Regions from separate parts of the Sinorhizobium sp. CCBAU 05631 genome, predicted to be linked through region 1. Evidence: predicted binding sites of a transcription regulator. Region 1 holds the regulator's gene; each other region holds the start of a gene.
The links. Region 1 encodes LexA, which represses DNA repair genes until DNA is damaged. Its sites were predicted from a motif close to TGTTCNNNNTGTGTTCNG; they were not measured.
Positions count from the first base shown of each region.

Region 2: a site for LexA is predicted at 1,853-1,870, ahead of parE (DNA topoisomerase IV subunit B). Genes of this name have one in related genera too.
Region 3: a site for LexA is predicted at 3,813-3,830, ahead of ruvC (crossover junction endodeoxyribonuclease RuvC). Genes of this name have one in related genera too.
Region 4: a site for LexA is predicted at 3,122-3,139, ahead of SS05631_RS02550 (PA0069 family radical SAM protein). Genes of this name have one in related genera too.

Region 1 covers NZ_CP023063.1:1,472,596-1,478,254, reverse strand. Annotated here, with positions in the region: gene SS05631_RS07415 (hydroxyacid dehydrogenase) at 1-578, shown strand, start outside; gene SS05631_RS07410 (sugar phosphate isomerase/epimerase) at 575-1,345, shown strand; tRNA gene SS05631_RS07405 (tRNA-Ala) at 1,433-1,508, shown strand; gene SS05631_RS31345 (hypothetical protein) at 1,821-1,988, shown strand; gene lexA (transcriptional repressor LexA) at 2,223-2,933, shown strand; tRNA gene SS05631_RS07390 (tRNA-Cys) at 3,199-3,272, shown strand; gene SS05631_RS07385 (YrbL family protein) at 3,491-4,279, opposite strand; gene SS05631_RS07380 (hypothetical protein) at 4,480-4,767, opposite strand; tRNA gene SS05631_RS07375 (tRNA-Asn) at 4,909-4,983, shown strand; gene SS05631_RS07370 (DUF6538 domain-containing protein) at 5,153-5,659, shown strand, end outside.
Region 2 covers NZ_CP023063.1:1,163,429-1,169,087, forward strand. Annotated here, with positions in the region: gene parE (DNA topoisomerase IV subunit B) at 1-1,736, opposite strand, end outside; gene SS05631_RS05670 (alpha/beta fold hydrolase) at 1,935-2,855, shown strand; gene SS05631_RS05675 (FAD-binding oxidoreductase) at 2,889-4,205, shown strand; gene SS05631_RS05680 (YceI family protein) at 4,212-4,796, opposite strand; gene SS05631_RS05685 (cytochrome b) at 4,793-5,419, opposite strand; gene tpiA (triose-phosphate isomerase) at 5,634-5,659, shown strand, end outside.
Region 3 covers NZ_CP023063.1:3,051,466-3,057,124, forward strand. Annotated here, with positions in the region: gene SS05631_RS14995 (metallophosphoesterase) at 1-119, opposite strand, end outside; gene SS05631_RS15000 (metallophosphoesterase) at 300-1,202, opposite strand; gene ruvB (Holliday junction branch migration DNA helicase RuvB) at 1,204-2,244, opposite strand; gene ruvA (Holliday junction branch migration protein RuvA) at 2,392-3,009, opposite strand; gene ruvC (crossover junction endodeoxyribonuclease RuvC) at 3,259-3,771, opposite strand; gene SS05631_RS15020 (LLM class flavin-dependent oxidoreductase) at 3,941-4,942, shown strand; gene SS05631_RS15025 (YebC/PmpR family DNA-binding transcriptional regulator) at 5,187-5,659, opposite strand, start outside.
Region 4 covers NZ_CP023063.1:542,894-548,552, reverse strand. Annotated here, with positions in the region: gene SS05631_RS02570 (tetratricopeptide repeat protein) at 1-750, shown strand, start outside; gene SS05631_RS02565 (4-(cytidine 5'-diphospho)-2-C-methyl-D-erythritol kinase) at 755-1,666, shown strand; gene moaB (molybdenum cofactor biosynthesis protein B) at 1,669-2,211, shown strand; gene SS05631_RS02555 (glycosyl transferase) at 2,494-3,030, opposite strand; gene SS05631_RS02550 (PA0069 family radical SAM protein) at 3,204-4,361, shown strand; gene SS05631_RS02545 (ribonuclease HII) at 4,639-5,337, shown strand; gene SS05631_RS02540 (F0F1 ATP synthase subunit B) at 5,423-5,659, opposite strand, start outside.

The DNA.
Region 1 (5,659 bases):
AGCTGCTGCAGGGGCAGGCTATTGGAAACTACCGCCGCACCATCGGCATCGTTGGCGCCTCGCGGATCGGAAGGCGGGTGATCGACCTGCTTCGCCCCTTCGATTATCGGGTGCTGCTCTACGATCCCGTGGTCGGGGAAGAAAGCGCTTCGGCTATCGGTGTCGAAAAAGCCGATCTCGAGACGCTGATGGCGCATTCGGATATAGTCTCGCTGCATGCGCCTTCTCTGCCCGAGACCCAGCACATGATCGACGGGCGGCGGCTGTCCCTGATGAAGAACGGTGCGACACTGATCAATACGGCGCGGGGTGCGCTCGTGGACGAGGCCGCACTGATAGACCGGCTGAAGACGGGCGCAATCAATGCCGTCATCGACGTGACGGATCCCGAGGTGCCGGAAGGAACGTCGCCTTTCTATGATTTGCCGAACGTCTTCCTAACGCCGCACATTGCCGGCGCCATCGGACTTGAGAGGACGCGACTCGGCGAAATGGCCGTCGACGAAATCGAGCGCTTTCTGGAAGGCCGGCAGCTGCTGTTCGAAGTCCGCAAGCACGACCTGGAGCGCATGGCATGAGCGATTTCGAACCGGGGCTCTGCACCGTCACCTTCAGGAGCTTGCCTCCGGAAAAAATCGTCGGCTTAGCCCGGAGCGCCGGTCTTGCGGCGATCGAATGGGCAGGCGACGCTCATATTGCTCCGGGCGACACGTCCAACGCCCGGATCGTCGGGCTCCTCAGCGCAAGGGCCGAACTGACGACATCCTACGGATCCTATGTCGCGCCACCGACTGACGACCTCATCGAATTCAGGCGTGCGCTCGAGAGCGCGATTGCACTCGGTGCCTCGAATATCCGCATCTGGCCAGGCACCCGCCGGCGCGATTCAAAGGACTACAGCGCAGGCGAAAGACGTGATGCCGCAAAGGCGATCCGCGACATGGGCGCCGAAGCCGCGCGCCACCGCGTGACCGTCTCGCTGGAATATCACCCGCAATCGCTGACGGACACGACCGACTCGGCAAGCCGCCTGATCGACGCGATCGCCCACGACAATGTTTATCTCTATTGGCAGCCGCGGCCCGGGCTGGAGCTCGGCGAGGCGCTCGCAGAGGTCGCCCGCATCGGTCAGCATGTATCTCATGTCCACGTCTTCGCCTGGGATCGAAATCGCAACCGTTTTCCCCTGGCATCGGCATCCGACTATTGGCGAAGCGTCCTCACGGCCCTCCCCGCATCGCGCTGGACCGGGCGACGCTTTGCAATGCTGGAATTCGTCGCCAATGACGATCCCGCCGCCTTCATCGAGGACGCCGCGACGCTCAAGCAAATTCTCCTCGAGTGACATCCACGACGGCCCCGATCCTCCCCACGCGAGACGCCGGGAGGGACTGGCGCGGGCGCTCAAATCCGCCTATATAGATGAACGGCTGGGGTCGTAGCTCAGTTGGGAGAGCGCCGCAATCGCACTGCGGAGGTCGAGGGTTCGACTCCCTTCGACTCCACCAAACGACCTTTGTCCGACCCGGAGACATAGGTAACAGAACATCGCTAAGACATCAGCGACATCTCTGTAGCGGGCCGATCCGACGTGGCTCGTCACCCTCGGACGACCACCACTTCAGACTGTATTCGCAGCAGACCCATTGCGAACGCGAATTCCGTTAAGAAGCGAGCGACCCGAAGTCAGAGGGAGCGGTGTTTTCCACCCGATGTGCCGTCTTCCCGCCTTGCCCCTCGCTTGCCAAAGAGCCTGATTTGAGAGAGACTTAGCACCTGGCATCATTGCATATCGGCAACTCCCGCAAGTGGGGACTACCATGCCTCTCAAATCTCTGATCGCCGCCGCCTTAATCGCTCTTCTCACACTTTCAGGATGCGCCACGACAGGCGCTACGGGCAACACGACCTACACCCAGTGGTACGGCCCCTACCCTGAACCCGACTTCGACGTTCTTAGCCCCGGCGGGCTGCGCCTCGCCTACTAGGACGGCTTGTCAAGACGATGCACAGCGTCGTCAAAGGTGAGCAAACGCTCGCCTTTGTGTGACGCTTGCCGCACGCAAGTCTTCACCACCATCGATACCCACAAACCGTCCGTGCCGCCCTGATAGCGGACGCGCCTCGACGCATGAGTTCACGGAATATTAAGTGCTTGCGGAACACATATGGAACGGATAGTTTCTGTTCTTGATTTGTTTCGCGAATCTGGAGTGACGCGCATGCTGACCCGCAAGCAACAGGAATTGCTTCTGTTCATTCATGAACGGATGAAGGAATCCGGGGTCCCGCCCTCCTTCGACGAGATGAAAGATGCGCTCGATCTTGCGTCGAAATCGGGCATCCACCGGCTGATCACTGCGCTGGAAGAACGCGGTTTCATTCGCCGGCTACCCAATCGGGCCCGAGCGCTCGAGGTCATCAAGCTGCCGGAAGCCTATTCGAGCCCAGCCCAGCCGCGGCGCGGCTTCTCGCCGAGCGTCATCGAGGGCAGCCTCGGCAAGCCCCCGGCACCGAAGCCGGCGCCAACGCCGCCGGTCGAGAGCGCGTCCATGACAGTGCCGGTCATGGGCCGGATCGCCGCCGGCGTGCCGATTTCGGCCATTCAGAACAATACGCACGAGATTTCCGTGCCGGTCGAGATGATCGGCAGCGGCGAGCACTACGCCCTCGAAATCAAGGGCGATTCGATGATCGAGGCGGGCATTCTCGATGGCGACACGGTGATCATCCGCAACGCCAGCACCGCCAGCCCGGGCGACATCGTCGTCGCCCTGATCGACGACGAGGAGGCAACCTTGAAGCGATTCCGCCGCAAGGGCGCATCGATCGCACTGGAAGCGGCGAATCCGGCTTACGAAACGCGCATCTTCGGACCCGACCGCGTGAAAATTCAGGGCAAACTCGTCGGTCTGATCCGGCGCTATCACTAGGCCGATTTGGGTTCCTGTGCCGATCCTGTGTGCGGTCGTTTCGCGCGGTCGCGACGACAGAACTGTTCTCTTTGCCTTCCGTGATCTCGCTTACTGCGGCCGGCGTTTATTGGTCTCGGCGTCCGCCATGCCACCGGCAAGAAGCGCTCTCGTATTCCGGCCTGTTCAAAGCTGTTTGTGGGCGTCTTTTTTGAACGTCTCCCTCTTGCGCTCCACATGGATTCGTTTTAAACGCCCGCCATCGCTCGATTTTACGAGCACGAGAGGCCTCGTGGCGGAGTGGTGACGCAGAGGACTGCAAATCCTTGTACCCCGGTTCAATTCCGGGCGAGGCCTCCATTACACATCTAATTGCCGATTCTACGTCACGAGATCAGGTGCTCGATCCGGTGCCACGCCCTTGGCTGGTAGCAATCTGCTCCAGGGTTTTCCCACAGCTCAGGTCGATGTTTATAGCCCGTCGATCGGCGACCCAAAGTTGAATCGAGGCATTTTTCGCCTGCCGAGCCATATAAGCTTGGCGCGAACCTGCCCCGGAGCTTTAGCTGTTGAGGCGATTAGACCGGTACGCTCGACAAGACCGCCGCCAAGAGCGCCGGATGCGGCGAGGCAGTTGACAAGCGCAGATAGCGGCCGGTCGGCTTTGAATGCCGCATCAGTGCGGCGTGGACAGATTGTTCTCCGTCTATCGCGGCTGGATGCTCCAATATTCTCGCCAGCTTCGTCAGCAGCTTCGAACGCATCCGTCTGAGCTTGATGTCGTTCGCACGGCGACAGAGAGCGAAAATGCGTAAGAAACTCTTCTCTCCCGTCCCATCGACGCAGATGAGTTCATCGTAACCGCGGCGATCGGTAACGACGAAATTGCCGGGATTTACATCCATCATGACGATGTGCAGGCGGCGAAACCGTTCGAAGATTTCGTCGATCATCGTGAGATGCCTGGCGGTGAGCTGCCCCGAAAACGCCAACTGAGCGAGGGTGGGCGCGAGCTTCCCATCGCGTCTGGTTATTTTTTCCACCACGAGCCCCAGGCCGTACTCGGTCTGGGCGAAGCCGAATATCTTCGGTATCGGCAGTTCGATGGCGTCCGCGAGGGAGAACTTTCTCGCCTGCTCAAGGAATTCGTCGACTTCACGCCGAAACGTTCGATAGGCCCCGAAACGTTTGAATTGGTTGAGGAATGCAAACGCCCTCTTTGACTGGCGTGTGCCGCTTGCTTCTCTGGATCCCAGCTTCAGAACCTTGATGAGAACACTCGGATGGAGACGATTCTCGAAAATGCTGCGCTGATGTCCGGCAGCGCATTCACGCCAGTCGGAAAGTTCGATCCTGTCGTCGAACATTTTCTGAACCCCGGATTGTGACAGTTTTGTAACAAAACTGTGTCTGGGGGAAAAGTTCAAGAGCGGCGTGCTTGGCGGCGCTATCTCTACCGTACATAGTATGCGGTAGTTGCAGTCTTGCCACTGTGACAGGGAGCGACGGGTGAAAGCAACCTTCCGGCCGTCCTCCCAGTGGGAGGAACTGCAGGCCTGTGCCCGGCCTACTTCCCGGAGTTCTCAGTGCCGCGCCGACGCGCCCACCAGACGGCGAGCTTCCGGCGGGCGCGGCGCACTGCAGGGATGTCATGCGACAATACGAGCAGGCCGAGCGGGACCATCCAGAAACCGAGAACCGGCAGAAAACCGAGCAGGCCACAGACGACGAGCAGCGACCCGATCAAGATGCGCAGGGCCGGCGAGTCGGGCAGCCGAATTCGCCAGTTGCCGAGCACGATTTGACGTGTTTGCGGATCGATGCCGAAATATCTCTTCTTGCCGCCGTTCGCCATTATGCCTCTTTAATCCAACTCCCCAACAGTTGGTGCCTTCTCCACAGGGTGACAACCGCGGCCCAAGATTTTTTTTGAAAAATCGCTTGGCAAATCGGAAAAGCATTTGTATTAGCAGCCTCACTTCTGCGGCGCAGATGATCCCTGGTAGCTCAGCGGTAGAGCACTCGACTGTTAATCGATAGGTCGCCGGTTCGAATCCGGCCCGGGGAGCCAGTTTCAAAGCCCTGCACCTCACGGTGCGGGGCTTTTTTCTTGCAGTGTTTTCAATGGCTTACACGATCATGTAAACGCATAAAGGCCCGAATGGCTCGCTGCCTGCTTGCAATTTTGGGTACATTTTGGCTACATTTTGGACTACAGGGCAGCGGAGACACCGGCAGCAATGAGGTCCGTCGACTTATCGCGATATGTGGTGAAGCACCCCGCAAGCGGTATCTATCGCTATTATCGCCGCGTCCCGACCGAGGTTGCCCACCTCGACAAGCGCGTCCACATCAAGCAGTCACTGAAGACGAAGAGCCTGAAAGAGGCGCTAGAGAAGGCGCAGGCAGTTCACGATGCCGCCGAGACATTCTGGCGAGCACTGCTCGTCGGCAATGACAACGAAGCCGCTTTCGCCCGATACGAATCCGCCGTGAAGGTCGCGCAGTCAATGGGATTTACCTACAGACCGGTCGAGGAGGTCGCCGCCCTGCCCCTCGACGAGCTCGAGCGGCGCCTGGCCGTCATCTCAGAGAACATGGACAAATCGCAGATAGTCGTCGACTCGATCGCCGGCACGATCGAGGAGCCGTCACCCCGCCTGAGCAACATCTGGTCTCTCTATGAGCGGCACAATGCCGCAGGCCTGACCGGCATGTCGAAGAACCAGATGCGCAAGCACAAGGTC
Region 2 (5,659 bases), 310 kb from region 1:
GCGAGATAGAGGTGGCCGCTGCGGATAAGCTCCGGCATCTCCTGATAGAAGAAGGTGATCAGCAGCGAGGCGATGTGGGCGCCGTCGACGTCCGCGTCGGTCATGATGATGACGCGCTCGTAGCGGAGGTCCTCTTCGCGGTACTTCGACCGCGTGCCGCACCCGAGCGCCTGGACGAGATCGGTGATCTGCTGGTTGGCGCCGAGCTTCTCGCGGCCGGCGCTGGCGACGTTGAGGATCTTGCCGCGCAAGGGCAGGATCGCCTGGTTGGCGCGATTGCGCGCCTGCTTGGCCGAGCCGCCGGCCGAGTCACCCTCGACGATGAAGAGCTCTGCGCCTTCCGCCGTGTTCTGCGCGCAGTCGGCGAGCTTGCCGGGAAGGCGCAGCTTGCGCACCGCGGTCTTGCGGTTGACTTCCTTTTCCTTGCGCCGGCGGACGCGTTCTTCGGCCCGCTCGATGACCCAGTCGAGAAGCTTTGCGGCTTCCGCCGGATTGTCGGCGAGGTAGTGGTCGAAGGGGTCGCGGAGCGCATTTTCGACGATGCGCTGGGCTTCGACGGTCGCCAGCTTGTCCTTCGTCTGCCCAACGAATTCCGGCTCCCGGATGAAGACCGAGAGCATCCCTGCTGCCGAGATCATCACGTCGTCGGTCGTGACGATCGCGGCCCGCTTGTTCTGGGTGAGTTCGGCGTAGTTCTTCAGGCCCTTGGTCAGCGCGATGCGCAGCCCCGCCTCGTGCGTGCCGCCTTCGGGCGTCGGGATCGTGTTGCAGTAGGAGTGGATTTGCTGGTCGCCGCCATACCAGGTAACCGCCCATTCGAGCGAGCCGTGGCCGCCCGCCTTTTCAGACTTGCCGGCAAAGATCTCGCGGGTGACGGTGAATTCCTTGCCGAGCGTCGCCGCGAGATAGTCCTTGAGACCGCCGGGGAAGTGGAACACTGCCCTGTCCGGGGTCTCCGAGCCTTCCGGCAACAGCGATGGGTCGCAGGACCAGCGGATCTCGACGCCGCCGAAGAGATAGGCCTTGGAGCGGGCCATGCGGAAGAGCCGCGCCGGCTCGAAGCGGGCATGCGGGCCGAAAATCTGCGGGTCCGGATGGAAGCGGACCTTGGTGCCCCGGCGATTGTGCACTTCGCCGAGCTCTTCGAGTCCGCCCTGCGGAATGCCGCGGGAGAAGCGCTGCCGGTAGAGTTTGCGGTTGCGCGCCACCTCGACCTCGAGCGAGTCCGACAGCGCATTGACCACCGAAACACCGACGCCATGCAGGCCGCCCGAAGTCTCGTAAGCCTTGCCGTCGAACTTGCCGCCGGCATGCAGCACCGTCATGACCACTTCGAGGGTCGACTTGTTGGGGAATTTCGGGTGGTTTTCGACCGGAATGCCGCGGCCGTTGTCGGTCACCGTCAGGAAGCCTTCTGCATCGAGGTTGACTTCGATGAAGTTGGCGTGGCCGGCGACCGCCTCGTCCATCGAGTTGTCGATCACCTCGGCGAAGAGGTGGTGCAGTGCCTTTTCGTCCGTTCCGCCGATATACATGCCCGGCCGCCGGCGTACCGGTTCCAGCCCCTCGAGGACCTCGATTGCCGAAGCGTCGTAATCGCTGCCATCGCTGCTCTTCGGTGCGGGCCGCGCTACATCGTTGCCGGCGGCAGGCGCCGTCGGCTTGCGCGGCGCGCCGGCATCGGCCGGCTTCGGCTGCAAGGGCATGGCGGAAAAGAGGTCGCTGCTGTCGTCCATGGAGTGGTTAGATCGTTCCTGTCGTCTCTATCGGCAAGGCAATAGCAAGACCGCGTCGCCGTCGCCATCCCCTGGCGTCCGAATCACCGGAATTCTGCCAGAGTCTTGCTGAAAGCGCGAACAAAAGGCGAATTTGCGGATGTGAAGGCCCGACAATGCGGTGAATTGCGGCTTGAGTGTTGCGTCGCGAAGGTGCCGATGGCAAGGCATGAGCCGAACCAGGGAGCCCGTCGGGTGTCTATGTCCACAATTGTTTTCTCCGTCCGGTGCCTGATTGCCGCGCTGCTCCTTTCAAGCGTTGTCCTCGCCGCCGAGGCGAAACCGTTGCAGCCCTACAAGGATTCATTGTTCGGCTATCCCGGAATCCTGCGGGAGGAGGATGGCGGCGATTTCCGCGTTATCGACTACCAGGAGATCAGGGACATCAACGGTCGCGATCAGATTCCGGAGCGGCGCGTCAAGCGGGCCTATTTATCGCTCGGCGTCAAGAGTTCCCAGGCCAACGAGACGCTCGACCTCGACAGCCGTTCTCTCGACGTCACGCGCGTCGGCGGGAATCGTGGGGCAGCCTTCACGGTAATCTTCATTCACGGGCGCGGCGGCGACCGCCGCCTCGGCGCCAACGACTTCTCCTTCGGCGGTAATTTCAACCGGCTGAAAAATCTGGCGGTCAACAATGGCGGTACTTATTATGCGCCAAGCGTGCGCTCCTTCGATGCGGCAGGCGTGGCTGATATTGCGGCGCTGATCCACTTTGCCGCCGAGCGATCCGGCAACCGGCCGGTCGTCTTGGCCTGCGCTTCCATGGGCAGTTTCATCTGCTGGGGCATATCGCGCGATCAGCAGGCGACCGCGGTATTGAGCGGCATGATGGTGATGGGCGGGGTCGCGGACCCAGCGTTTCAGGAGAGTGCCGCCTACAAGGCAAGGCTGCCGATGTTCTTCAGCCATGGCAGCAATGACAGCGTCTATGCCGCCGAGGCGCAGGTTGCGCTCTATCGCTCGCTGAAGAGCAAGGACTATCCCGCTCGCTTCGTGCTGTTTGAGACCGGTTCGCATGGGACACCGGTGCGCATGACCGACTGGCGGGATGCGCTGAACTGGATTCTTGAGCGTTAGCCGAATGCTCGCGGTCGTTAATGGAAATTCCGCATGAACAAGGTTGAAAGCTGGCGTTGGCTGCAGGAGCATCCCCGAGGCGCCATCTCGCCGGACGACTACGAGGATCGGCTCGGTACGGGCGCGCCCCTGGCCTATCTGCCCTTCGGCAACGGCCTGAGCTATGGCGATGTCTGCCGTAATGATCGAGGAACGTTGATCGACGGCGCCAGGCACGGCCGCATCCTCGCCTTCGATCCGGGGACCGGGGTGATGACCTGCGAGGCCGGCGCCACGCTGCGCGACATTCTCGTCAAGGTCATACCGTATCGCTTCTTCCTGCCGGTGACACCGGGGTCGGGTCTCGTCACGGTCGGCGGCGCCATCGCCAATGACGTTCATGGCAAAAACCATCATGCCCGCGGCGCCTTCGGCAATCATGTCCGGCGCCTGACGCTGCTGCGCTCGGACGGCGAACGTCTGGTCTGTTCCGCCGAGGAGAACGCCGAGCTCTTTGCCGCCACGATCGGCGGCATGGGCCTGACTGGACTGATCCTCGATGCCGAACTGCGGCTGATGAAAGTGCCTTCGCCGCATGTCCAACAGCACACCATTCGCTTCGAATGTCTCGAGGACTATTTCGCACTGGTGGACCGTGTCGGCGAAGAGCATGAATATTCCGTCGCCTGGATCGATCAAATGGCCGGCGGCCGGCGGACGGGCAGGGGCGTGCTCTGGGCTGCCGATCACGCCGACGCATCCTGCGAATATCCGGACATCCCCAAGGGACCAAAGCCTTCGCTGCCCCTGTCCCCGCCGTTCAATCCGCTGAATTCCCTGACGGTGAAGGCCCTTAACGAATATCGCTTTCGCAGCGAAGCGCCCGGTGAAATGGTCTCGACGGTAAAATGGACGTCCTATTTCCATCCGCTTGACCGGCTCGGTGCCTGGCACCGGCTCTACGGGCCGCTGGGTCCTTGTCGGCACCAAAGCGTCTATCCGGCCGAGAATGCCGAGGAGACGACGCTTCGCCTCTTGAAGACCGCGCGCGAACACGGCCACGCCTCCTTCCTGACTGCGGTGCACCGTTTCGGGGACGCCGAAGGGCGAGGCTTGCTTTCCTTTCCTCGGCCGGGTTTCGCACTGACCTTGGACTTCGCCTATCAAGGCGAAGCGACCGTAAAACTGTTCGACGCTTTGGACCGCATTGCCGTCGAAGTCGGCGGGGCGGTGAATCCGAGCGCGGATTTCCGCATGAGCCCCGCGGTTTTCGAGGCCTCCTTCCCGTCCTGGCAAAAACTCGAAGCGCTGCGAGATCCGGCTATCGTTTCGGATTTCTGGAGGCGCACGGCGCTTGCTTTCAAGGGCTGACGACGGTCAACGCCTCACTCCCTTAATGTTCATGTCGAACTCGACCACGTTGGAATAAATGGGGGTGCCGACGTCCATGCCGTAGGGTGAGCGGCGGATGCTGCCGCGGATGGTGAAGGAAATCGAGCGCTTGTCCCAGTCGATCAGGGTGACGGCGAAGCGTTCCTTGCGCGTCTTGCCACGCGCCGTCAGTGCACCCTCTACCGTCGCGCTACCGGGGCCGGTCTGGGTGACGTTTGTGGAGCGGAAGGTCACGGTCTGAAAATTGGCCGTGTCGAAGACCGCGCTCGACCGCAGGAAATTCTCGATGCGGCGCTCCCTGGCCCTGACGCTCTCCGGAAAGAGCGTGAACTCGACCGACGAACGCGAGACGTTGCCGCCATCTATCCGAAACTTGCCGGAGAACTTTGCGAAGTTGCCGGCGATTCCGCCGCCGCCCGTCTGCCCGATGCTGAAATGGATGCGCGAGGAGTTGGAGATGCTGTAGCTTCCGGCCGCATCCGCGAGCGACGGCGCCTGTGCGTTGGCCGGTAGAGCAGCAGCGATCAACGCGAAGGCTGCAGTCAGGGCGAGATGGCGATGAGCGCTCATGGATCATTCCTCCCGGCAAGGGGCCTGTTGGTTTCTCCACCCGGGACTGGCCCCGCATCGCTCCTGCTGGAGGCGGAGCGCAGCATGCGGATCAACACCTCGTCGCCTCGGACGAACTGATGATAGAGCGCCGCCACAGCGTGGATGGCCACCAAAACGAGCATGACATAGGCGAGCAATGCGTGAGTGCGGGCCCAGAACGCCTCGGCGCTTTCCGATTGCGGCAGCGGTAGATGCGGTATGACGATGATGTTGAAGTAGAAGCTCGGCATGTTCAGTGTCGAGGCGGAGGCGACGGCCCAGCCGGCCAGCGGCACGATGACCCCAAGGAGGATCAGTATCCTGTGCGTTTGGCGCGCCGCGGTATATTCAAACGGATGGAGGCCCGGAACGGGCTGCGGGGTCCGCTCTGCCAGCCACCAGAGGGCTCTCAAGAGCGCGAGCCCCAAGGCAGTCAAGCCGAGCGACTTGTGCCATTGGTAAAGCGAGAACTGCAGCGCCGGATCGAGCTCGATTCGCCGCATGGCGAAGCCGACGAGCATCAGGCCGAGGATGAGCAGCGCGATCGTCCAGTGCAGCACGATCGTTACCGTTCCGAAGCCGTTCTCGCGGTTGCGCAGCATTGGGTGACTTGACCAGCTGTCTGCCGTTGACGTGAGACGCCCCAAGGCTTCGTTTTATTCGAAATGCTCCAGTCCAAAGTTCGCTCCGGGATCGTTCATACGCGCAGCACCTATTGGCCGGATGGCGCCGGAATCTGCGGCGAGGTGCTTTCATTTGCCTAACCGATTTGCTAGGCCGCTTGCCCGAGAGGCTTTGATCCCGGAGGAAGAACTGATGACGCCTGACATTCGCCCGCTCGT
Region 3 (5,659 bases), 1.6 Mb from region 1:
GCATAGGACGTGACAAGCGGCCGCTGCAACGGTTCGATGCCGATGGCATAGGCGGTCGTCCCAAATCCCGCCATCACCAGTCCGCCCAGGAGCTTGAGGAATCCACGCCGCGCCAGCATGCACTTTTCCCTCCTTCAGATGGACTTCAAACGTCCGGCCGCCTTCACGGAGGCGGCCCAGGCAAAGGAAAGTTCGCCCATCGTCGCCGCCGGCTCTATCCTTGCTGAATCATTGCGAGCACGCGGCGCCACCGAAATACACCATTCGGCCGCGCGCCTAAGCCATGCGGTCGGGCCCCCTCAGCCCAGGTCGGCGACGACGATCTCCGGCGGTACGCCGAAACGAACAGGCGCGATCGAGCAACCAAGTCCGCCCGAAACGATCAGATTGCGCTCCTCCTCGACGATATGGCCATAGGCGTAGCGATCGCCGAAGCGGGAAGGCACGACCGGGGAGTGGCCGATAAACCGCACCTGCCCGCCATGGGTATGTCCCGAAAGGGTCAAAGAAACCCGCGGCGGTACCGTCGGGAAGATGTCGGGCTCATGCGCAAGCAGGATGACTGGCGCCTCGTCAGTCACCTGCGCCAGCGTCCCGCCGAGATCGTCGAGCCCGCCCATTGTGCTGCGCTTCCATTTCTTGCCCGGCAGAAGCGCAAGCTGGTCCTCGAGCCCGGCGATCCAGAAGCCGAAACCATCTTTCTCCAGCCGGAGGGCGCGGTTGCTGTAGACCGGGATGCCGACCTCGGCCAGGGCGCGATGTCCGAAGGTTTCGCCGCCGCCGTTCCTCTGGGCGTTCCTGTCCTCCCACCAATCATGATTGCCCATGATCGCGTGGACGCCGAGCGTAGCTTGAAGCGTCGACAACGCTTTCGACCACTCGCTCGAATGGACATAGCGGGTGACGAGATTCATGCCGGACGCATAGTCTCCAAGAAGAACGATGATATCGCCGCCAAGCGCATTGGCGCGCTCGCATATGGAAGCAATCCGCCGCGCCGACATCCAGGGCTCGCAGGCATGGATGTCGGCGAGCGCGATGACACGCAGCTTCAAGCCCGGCGTCCAGCCGGGCGGCGTCAGCTCGTAGCGGGTCACGTTCAGCCGCGCCAGCGGCTCGAAGGCAAAGGCATAGCCGCCGATTGCCATGGCGCTGGCGAAACCGCCGCCGAGAACTTTCATGAAGTCGCGGCGGGTGATCATCTCAATCCTCCTCGAGTGTCAGACGAAATTGGGCCGCCTCGACATCCTTCGGCGGATTGAGCCCCAAATGCTTCCAGGCGTTCGCCGTCAGCACGCGGCCGCGCGGCGTGCGCTGGATGAAACCCTGCTGGATCAGATAGGGTTCGATTATATCCTCGATCGCATCACGCGGCTCCGATAGGCCGGCCGCGATCGTATCGATGCCAACGGGGCCGCCGCCGAAATTATGGGCGATCATCGTCAGGTAACGGCGATCGAGCTGATCAAGTCCCATATTGTCGACCAGCAACCGCGTCAGCGCCTCGTCGGCAAGCTCCCGCGTCACGGCCTCGACCCGCGCCACCTCGGCGAAGTCGCGCACCCGGCGCAGCAGCCGGCCGGCGATGCGCGGCGTGCCGCGCGCCCGGCGGGCGATTTCGCGCGCGCCCTCATCGGTCATGCCGAGGCCCATCAGCCGCGCGCCGCGACGGACGATCAGTTCCAGTTCCTCGACCGTGTAGAAATTGAGCCGCACCGGGATGCCGAAGCGGTCGCGCAACGGCGTTGTCAAGAGACCGAGGCGCGTCGTCGCCGCCACCAGCGTGAACTTGGCAAGATCGATCTTCACCGAGCGCGCCGCCGGCCCTTCGCCGATGATCAGGTCGAGCTGGAAATCCTCCATGGCCGGATAGAGGATTTCCTCGACCGCCGGGTTCAACCGGTGGATTTCGTCGATGAACAGCACGTCGCGCTCTTCGAGATTGGTGAGCAGCGCCGCGAGATCGCCGGCCTTGGCGATGACCGGGCCGGAGGTCGAGCGGAAATTGACGCCGAGTTCCTTCGCCATGATCTGCGCGAGCGTCGTCTTGCCGAGACCGGGCGGGCCGACGAAGAGAACGTGATCGAGCGCCTCGCCGCGGTTGCGGGCCGCCTCGATGAAGATCTTCAGATTGGCGCGCGCTTCCGCCTGGCCGGTAAAATCGTCGAGCGACTGCGGGCGCAGCGTCGCATCGAGGTCCTCGCCCCGCTTTTCCGGCGCAATCAGGCGTGCGGCTTCAGTCATCTCAAACTTCCGTTGCGGGATGGATCGCGCGGCCGCTCGATTTCGCCCCCGCGTGTCCCAACCTTAGTGCGCGGGCGGCAGTCAATCCAGTGCGATCGCGCACACCCTCACTCCTATTCCATTGTGGCTGCAGAAAGGCTTCCCGCCTCAGCGCGCCAGCTCCTTCAATCCCAGGCGGATCAGCTTGGCGCTGTCACCCCCCTCGCCGCCATTCTTCAAGGCCGCGGCGACCGCGTTCGCCGCCTGGTCGCGTGAATAGCCGAGATTGGTGAGCGCCGACACCGCATCGGCGACGGGAGCAGAGGCAACTCCCTCGCTCAGTTCCTGCTTGAGGCCGATCGTCGGGGCCATGTCGCCGGCAAAGGCCGGAGCCTTGTTCTTCAGCTCGGTGACGATGCGCACCGCCACCTTCGGTCCGACGCCTGGCGCGCGCGCCACCGACGTTTTGTCCTGCAGCGCGATGGCTTTGGCGAGTTCGCCGGGTGTCAGCGTCGAAAGCAGCGCCAGCGCCACCTTCGAGCCCACTCCCTGGACGGTCTGCAGCAGGCGGAACCATTCGCGCTCGAGGACCGACAGAAAGCCGAAAAGCTTCAACTGGTCTTCGCGCACATAGGTCTCGATGAAAAGCACCGCAGCCTCACCGGCCGAGCCGAGCCTGGCGAGCGTGCGGGCCGAACAATAGGCCACATATCCGACCCCCTGAACGTCGAGGACGACATAGTCCTCGCCGATTTCGTCGATGGTGCCTTTGAGCTTGCCTATCATCTGGCTTCCGTCTTTCTGGGTCCCTGTACGTCCCTTTGAGGCTTGCGTTCCGCGCACCCCCTCTGGCCTGCCGGCCATCTTCCCCACAAGGGGGGAGAAAAGGAGTGGCACGATCCGTGCCTCCACGGCAGCGTTCCACTTGCTGAAACCTTTCGGTAGGAACCAGTGGCCAGCGGCAATATTCTCCCCCCTTGTGGGGGAGATGGCCGGCAGGCCAGAGGGGGATGGGCTTAGCCGCCATTGCCTGCCCTACCCCGCAAGCGCCGCAAGGCGGTTGGTGATCGCCTGCCTGTTGTGCGCATGGCAGATGGCGATGGCAAGCGCGTCGGCGGCGTCGTTGCCCTTGAACTCGGCCTTGGGCATCAGCACCTTCAACATCATATGGATCTGCTGCTTCTCCCCATGGCCGACGCCGATTACCGCCTTCTTCACCGCATTCGGTGCATATTCGGCGACCCGGAGGCCGGCGCGCGCCGGAACCAGCATGGCGATGCCGCGCGCCTGGCCGAGCTTCAGCGTCGCCGTCGCGTCCTTGTTGACGAAGGTCTGTTCCACCGCCGCCTCGTGCGGCTGGTAGCCATGCACCACCTCGGCAAGCCCGTCGTGCAACTGGCAGAGGCGCGAGGCAAGGTCCATCTCGCCGTCGGAGGTCACCGTGCCGGAAGCGACGAAACGCAGCGAATTGCCGAGCGTCTCGATAATGCCCCAGCCTGTGCGTCTCAGGCCCGGATCGATGCCGATGATGCGAATCGTCGTCTGCATGGCTCACCCTATGTCGGTCAACGGGACGCTGCCAGCAAAAAGTGAACAAAACAAAAACATTACACAGAAACGACATCCGCCGAAGGAAAAACGCAGGCGGGGCCTTGGCGCAAAGAAACTTGAACCTACATTGCGATCGATCAATTTCTCTTAATTGAAAGCGTTTGCCATGCTGCCCTTTTCCGTTCTCGACCTGTCGCCGATTACCGAAGGCGGCAGCGTCGCCCAGTCGCTGGAAAACTCGCGCCGGCTGGCGATCGCAGCGGAGGAGAATGGCTACAGGCGCTTCTGGCTGGCCGAGCATCACGGCATGAAGGGAATTGCCAGCGCCGCCACTTCGATCGTCATCTCGCATGTGGTTTCGGCGACGCAGAGCATCCGCGTCGGCTCCGGCGGCATCATGCTCCCCAACCATTCGCCGCTCGTCATTGCCGAGCAATTCGGCACGCTTGCCGCCCTTTATCCCGGCCGTATCGATCTCGGCCTCGGCCGTGCGCCCGGCACCGACATGCGGACGGCGCAGGCGCTCCGGCGCAATATGGAAGCAAGCTCGAACAATTTCCCGAATGATGTCGTGGAGCTTCAGGCGCTGCTCGGGCCCGTCAGCGAAGATCAGAAAATCATCGCCGTGCCGGGGGCCGATTCGAACGTGCTGATCTGGCTGCTCGGCTCGAGCCACTTCAGCGCCCATCTCGCCGGCATGCTCGGCCTTCCCTTCGCCTTCGCATCGCACTTCGCGCCGGATATGCTGCTCTCCGCGCTCGAGATCTATCGCGAGCGCTTCACGCCGTCGCCGCAGCTCGACAAGCCGCAGGTGATGGTCGGCGTCATGGGCGTTGCGGCCGACACGGACGAGGAGGCCAACTATCTTTTCACCTCGATGCAGCAATCCTTCGTGGCGCTTCGCCGCAATGCGCGTGGTCGCTTCCCGCCGCCCGTCCGGTCGATGGAGGGGCTGTGGACTCCGGACGAAAAAATCTTCGTCGACCATGCGATGAGCTATGGGGTCGTCGGCGGTCCCGAAACCATCCGCCGCAAGATCGCGTCCTTCGTCGATCTCACCAGGGCCGACGAGCTGATCGTCTCCATGCCGATCTTCGACATGGAGAAGCGGCTGCACTCGCTGAAGCTATTCGCACAGGCGCAAGCGGATTTGGCGCGGGCTGCTTGACCGCAAAGGGTGCCACCCCCTCTACCCTGCCGGGCATCTCCCCCAAGGGGGGGGAGATCGGCCAGAAGCAAAGCGCTGCCTGGCACTGAGTTTGCGAATGTCAAAGAGACCAGTTTTCACGGTTCGCGTGACGAGCAATTGATTGAGCGGAACATCGCCGCTTGCCGATCTCTCCCCCTGCGGGGGAGATGCCCGGCAGGGCAGAGGGGGGTATTACGCCCGCTTGCCCAGCGCCGAACAGACCTCAGGCGGAAAGCTTCGCCAGCACTTCCTCGGACACCTCGAAGTTCGAATAGACGTTCTGGACGTCGTCATCGTCCTCGAGGTTGTCGATGAGCTTCATCAGCGACTGTGCCTTTTCCTCGTCGACCGGCACTGTGTTCTGCGCCTTCCAGATCGCCTTGACGGTCTCGGCTTCGCCGAGCACGCCTTCGAGCGCCTTCGAAACGTCGCCGATATCTTCGAAACCGCAGATGATCGTGTGGCCTTCCTCGTCCGTCGCCACGTCGTCGGCGCCCGATTCGATCGCCGCTTCCATCACCTTGTCGGCGTCGCCGGCCGAAAGCGGGTAGGTGATTTCGCCGACGCGGTCGAAGGAGAAGGACACCGAACCGGTTTCACCGAGTGCGCCGCCGGCCTTGGTGAAGATCGAGCGGACATTGGAGGCGGTGCGGTTGCGGTTGTCGGTCAATGCCTCGACGATGACGGCGACGCCGC
Region 4 (5,659 bases), 930 kb from region 1:
GGCCTGGCGCTGGCCGACGTCGGCAAGGTCGACGAGGCGAAGAAGCACCTCCAGGCGCTGATCGAAGTCGATCCGAAGAACATCCGCAACTATCTCGCCTATGGCAGCGTGCTTTCCGACGCCAAGGCCTACAAGGAAATGGGCGAGCTTTACGACCGCGCCGTCGAGGCGATCGGCCCGGTGCCGAAGCGCAGCGATTGGACGGTGTTCTTCCAGAGGGGGATCGCCTATGAGCGGCAGAAGGTCTGGGCGAAGGCGGAGCCGAATTTCCTGAAGGCGCTTGAGCTCAATCCGAACCAGCCGCAGGTCCTGAACTATCTCGGCTATTCGTGGGTCGACATGAACATCAACCTCGACAAGGGCTTGGAGATGATCCGCAAGGCGGTCGAGCTGAAGCCCGACGACGGTTACATCGTCGACTCGCTCGGATGGGCCTATTTCCGCATGAACCGCTTCGACGAGGCGGTGACCGAATTGGAGCGCGCCGCCGAGCTGATGGCCGGCGACCCGACGATCAACGACCATCTCGGCGATGCTTATTGGCGGGTCGGTCGCAAGCTCGAGGCCGTCTTCCAGTGGAACCAGGCTCTCGAAATGAAGCCCGAGGAAGCGGAAGTTCCGAAGATCAAGGCCAAGATCGAGAAGGGCCTGCCGCCGCTCAAGCAGAACGTTCCAGCCGCGGCGGACGCCAAGGAGACGCTGCCGAAAAAGCCGGGCCCCGAGCTTGCCGCGCCGGACAAGAAATCCTGACGGCATGCAGGCGGACGGCATCGCCGGTTTCGCGCTGACCCGCGTGGCGCCGGCCAAGATCAATCTCGCACTGCATGTCGTCGGTCAGCGCGCCGACGGACATCATCGTCTGGAAAGCGTCGTCACTTTTGCGGAGTGCGGCGACCGGGTGGCATTCTCGCCGGCGGATGCCGACCGCTTCACTCTGTCTGGTCCCTTCGCGCGCGATCTGCCGGTTTCGGCGGAAGGCAGTACGGGCAATCTAGTGCTGCGGGCCCGCGACCTCTTGCGGCGGGAGCTGACCGGACGCGGCGATGCTGCGGGGCCCGTGCATCTGCACCTGGAGAAGAACCTGCCGATCGCGTCGGGCATCGGCGGAGGCTCGGCGGACGCGGCTGCGACGCTACGGGGGCTGCTTTCCCTGTGGAGAGCAGAGATCGCCCCGGAAGGGCTCGCGGAGCTCGCGCTCGAACTTGGTGCCGATGTGCCCATGTGTCTCGACGGCGGGCCGCTGCTTGCGCGGGGGATCGGCGAAGAGCTTGCCCCGCTTGCCGATCTGCCGTCCTTTGCGATCGTCCTCGTCAATCCGCTCGTTGCCGTCTCGACCCCGGTCATCTTCCGAATGCTCGCCGAGAAGCGCAACCCTCCCCTCACCCTTCCGCAAGGCGCCCGCACGGCGGCGGACTGGCTGACGGCGCTTGCCGGTATGCGCAACGATCTGGAGCGACCGGCGCAAACCCTGGAGCCGACGATAGAGGGGGTGTCGGCTGCGTTGCGAGCCGCAGAAGCCAAATTGGTGCGTATGTCCGGTTCGGGCGCCACCTGCTTCGGCCTCTTCGACAGCGACGAAAGGGCGGCTGCGGCGGCACAGCGCATTTCCGCCGGTCATGCCGAGTGGTACGTTCACGCTACCCGAACCGCGGGGATGAGAGATTAGGTATGCCCGGCATCGACGAAACACGTTCCTTCATTCCGGTTCGGGTCGCGGTCCTCACGGTTTCCGATACCCGCACGCGCGCCGACGACAAGTCGGGCGACACGCTCGAGGCACGCATCCGCGACGCCGGACATCGGCTCGAAGCGCGCGCAATCGTGCCCGACGACCGCCAGAAGATCTACGATCAGGTAAAGGCCTGGACGCTGGATGCGGCGATCGACGTCGTCATCACCACCGGCGGGACCGGCTTCACCGGCCGAGACGTGACGCCCGAAGCGCTGGAGCCGCTATTCGAGAAACGTATGGATGGGTTCTCGGAAGTGTTTCACCGGATCTCCTACGACAAGATCGGCACGTCGACAATTCAATCGCGGGCAACGGCCGGCGTTGCTAATGCCACTTTTATCTTCGTGTTGCCCGGCTCGCCCGGCGCCTGCAAGGACGCCTGGGACGGAATCCTGAAACAGCAGCTCGACTACCGGCACATGCCCTGCAACTTCGTTGAGATCATGCCCCGGCTTGACGAACACCTGAAACGCGGCTGACCCTGTTCCGTTTGGAACAGCCACGCATGGTTGAACTCGCTAGATTGCTACTCGTCAGCTCACCGGAACAATGCACCTAGCGAGCATTCGTACAAGGCGAAGCGAAGACGCCTCTTTCCGTTTTCCCCGTGGAAAGAGCTAGAGAGTCACACGACATGATGCCCCACCACAAGGAGATGGAGCAGCATGGCAAGCCCTTTCCTAGGCAAGGTCATTTGAGAATCGTTTCAGGGGGTGCCGCAAGGCACTTCCCTCTTGTGTGGCTGCAGCACTTGGACTGTTTCAAATAGGCGCGGCCAAAGATCGATTGCCGAGAGCAACCCAGGCCGGAACGATTTCGGTCGCCAGCTTGCGGACTGCCCGGGCATTGGCGATGTCGCTGAGCTGCATATCGGCACGCGCGACAGCCACGGCATCCTGCTTGCGCAGCAGAAACCCGGTTTCCAGCGGCGCGGCCCGTTGCGACAAGCGCTTGAAGAACGGACGCCTGTGCATGCGCGATGGTGAAAACCGGGCCGGATCCTTGTTGAGCGCCAGATATTCGATGAGTTCGTCCACCCAGCGCCCTATCGGACGGGCCCCCGGCTCGAGCAGCATCAGCCAATCACCGCGCGCGGAACGGACCACATCGGCGAGGTCCCATTCGGCGCAGAAGCGGCAGCCGGCCGCATCGGCGACGTGTACCGAGCCATCTCTCGAGCCGTGATCCAAAATGATCACGTCGCTGACGAGCCCCTCGACGGCCCCGGCGACGAGCACGGACAAGGTCTGCGCGAGTTCCGCCTCGTTGTCGCGTGTCTCCATTATGATCGTCAGCATACCGTCTCCTAGCGCATAGCTGCATCAAATACCATAATTCTTAAGGGAGGTTAGCTGCTTCCCTCGGCCATTCCCGACCTACAGCGATATTTGTTCTTGCTTTGTTCGTTTCGATGCGCTAGGAAAATAATCAGAGCGGAACGAAGTCGCAAATCGGTTCCGAGGAGATTTCCATGACCGAGCTGCCTCAACTCAGGCAGGGTGCCTTTGCGCCCGGCAATAGCGCAGAGCTGGCTGAAGCGATCGTCACCGGTACGGGTGCCAGAATAGACGTCGATCGTCGGCGGGGACGCGGTGCCGCCCTCAACATGAGCGGACGTTTCGAACCGCGGACGCGCGAAGTGTTCGACGACGGCTGGCAGACGCTTGAGGAATTGCCGCCGTTCAGGACGGAAGTTCAGGTCGAAAAACCCCGCAACGTCATCACCCGCAACGAGTCGCCGGACATCTCCTTCGATCGTTCCATCAATCCTTACAGAGGCTGCGAGCACGGCTGCATCTACTGTTTCGCGCGGCCGACGCATGCCTATATGGGGCTCTCGGCAGGGCTTGATTTCGAATCGAAGCTCTTCGCCAAGCCGGACGCGCCCCGCTTGCTGGAACGGGAATTGGCGAGGCCGGATTATAAGGTGCGGCCGATCGCGATCGGCACCAACACGGATCCCTATCAGCCGATCGAGAAAGAGTGGCGCATCATGCGCCAGATCCTCGAGGTGCTGAAGGCCGCCAATCACCCGGTGATGATCGTTACCAAGTCGGCCCTGGTGACGCGCGACATCGATCTCCTCGCACCGATGGCGGAAAAAGGTCTGGCGCGCGTCGGCATTTCCGTGACCACCCTCGACCGCAAGCTGGCGCGTGCCATGGAGCCGCGGGCATCGACACCGCCAAAGCGGCTCGAAGCCATTCGCGCGATCTCTGAAGTAGGCATTCCCGCCGGCGTGATGGTGGCACCAATCATTCCCGCTCTCAACGATCATGAGATAGAGCGGGTGCTCGATGCCGCGAAAACGGCGGGCGCTACGGAAGCAAGCTACGTTCTCCTACGTCTGCCGCTGGAAGTTAGCCCGCTCTTCCGTGACTGGCTGCTCAGAAACTATCCGGACCGCTACAGACACGTGATGTCGCTCGTCCGCTCGATGCGCGGCGGCAAGGATTATGACGCCGAGTTCGGCAAGCGGATGAAGGGCGCCGGTCCCTATGCCTGGCAGATCGGCCGCCGCTTCGAACTTGCCGCCAAGCGCCTGGAGCTCAACCTCACCCGTCGCCAATTGCGGCACGATCTCTTCGTGCCGCCGCTGGGAATGGGAGTGCAGCTGTCGCTGCTTTAATGCATGTCGCCCAAAAGTGTGCAGCGGTTTTGGGATGACGACATGCACAAAAACAAAGACCTAAAGCGCGCCGCGTGAATGCGTTTGAACGCGACGCGCGTTAGGAGGGTGCGAGACGAGCCGCGAATGTGTGGGGGAGCGAAAAGACCCTCTCATCTCATATTCAGTTCCGGCGCCACCCTTGCCTCAGGATGGCGCTGGCTTTCCTCCCGGTTTACCGCCGCACACGTACCGGGGGGCTTGAAGGGAATCGGGCGAATATGCGAGGGTCCCCCGCATGTCACGTCGCAAGTCGTCCGATTCCCCGCTTTTTCAACTTGAGCCGGTGCTTCCGGACTTCAGCTTCGAAATCGCCGCCAAGCGGGATGGTTTTTGGCCGGTCGCCGGCGCCGACGAAGCCGGCCGCGGCCCGCTTGCCGGTCCGGTGGTGGCAGCAGCCGTCATCCTCGATTCCGAGGCCGTGCCGGCCGGTCTCAACGACAGCAAACTGCTGACGGCCGAGCAGCGCGAGGCCTTGTTCAACGAGATCATGGCGACGGCGACCGTGTCGATCGCCTCGTCCTCGGCGGCACATATCGACGCAACCGACATCCTCAAGGCAAGCCTCGACGCCATGCGCCGCGCGATCGACGGCCTGTCCGTGGCGGCGCGCTTCGCACTCATCGACGGCCGCGACGTTCCGCAGGGCCTCGCCTGCCACGCGAAGGCGATCATCAAGGGCGATTCCCGCTCCGTGTCGATCGCTGCCGCCTCCATCGTCGCGAAGGTCACCCGCGATCGCATGATGGCCCGCGCCGACGCGACCTTTCCCGCATACGGCTTTGCCATGCACGCAGGCTATGCCACGGTCCGGCACCGGAACGCCATCGACAGCCATGGACCGTGTTCGCTGCATCGGATGAGCTTCCGCCCGTTTCGGCAGGAGCAAGAGCAACCCATGGCAATGAGCGCCGAACCGCTCGAAGTCAGTTCCTGACGAAGAACCCCTTCCCTAGTGCCCGTGCCAAAGAAAAAGCCCCGCCGAAGCAGGGCTCTTAATGCGCGAAGTGTAAATTCGGAGCTTAGTTCAGGCGTCCCTTGACCTCGCCGAGCGCCTTCTGGAAGAGGGCGTCCTGTGCGCTCGCGTCGGTCTTGGTCGCAAGCACTTTCTCGGCTGCGCTGATCGCGAGATCGACGGCTGCCGCGCGAACCGCGTTGATTGCGTCGCTTTCGGCCTGCTTGATCTTCTGTTCGGAAAGGGCCGTACGGCGGGTGACGTAGTCCTCGGTCTTCTGCCTGGCTTCCGCCGCCAGCATCTC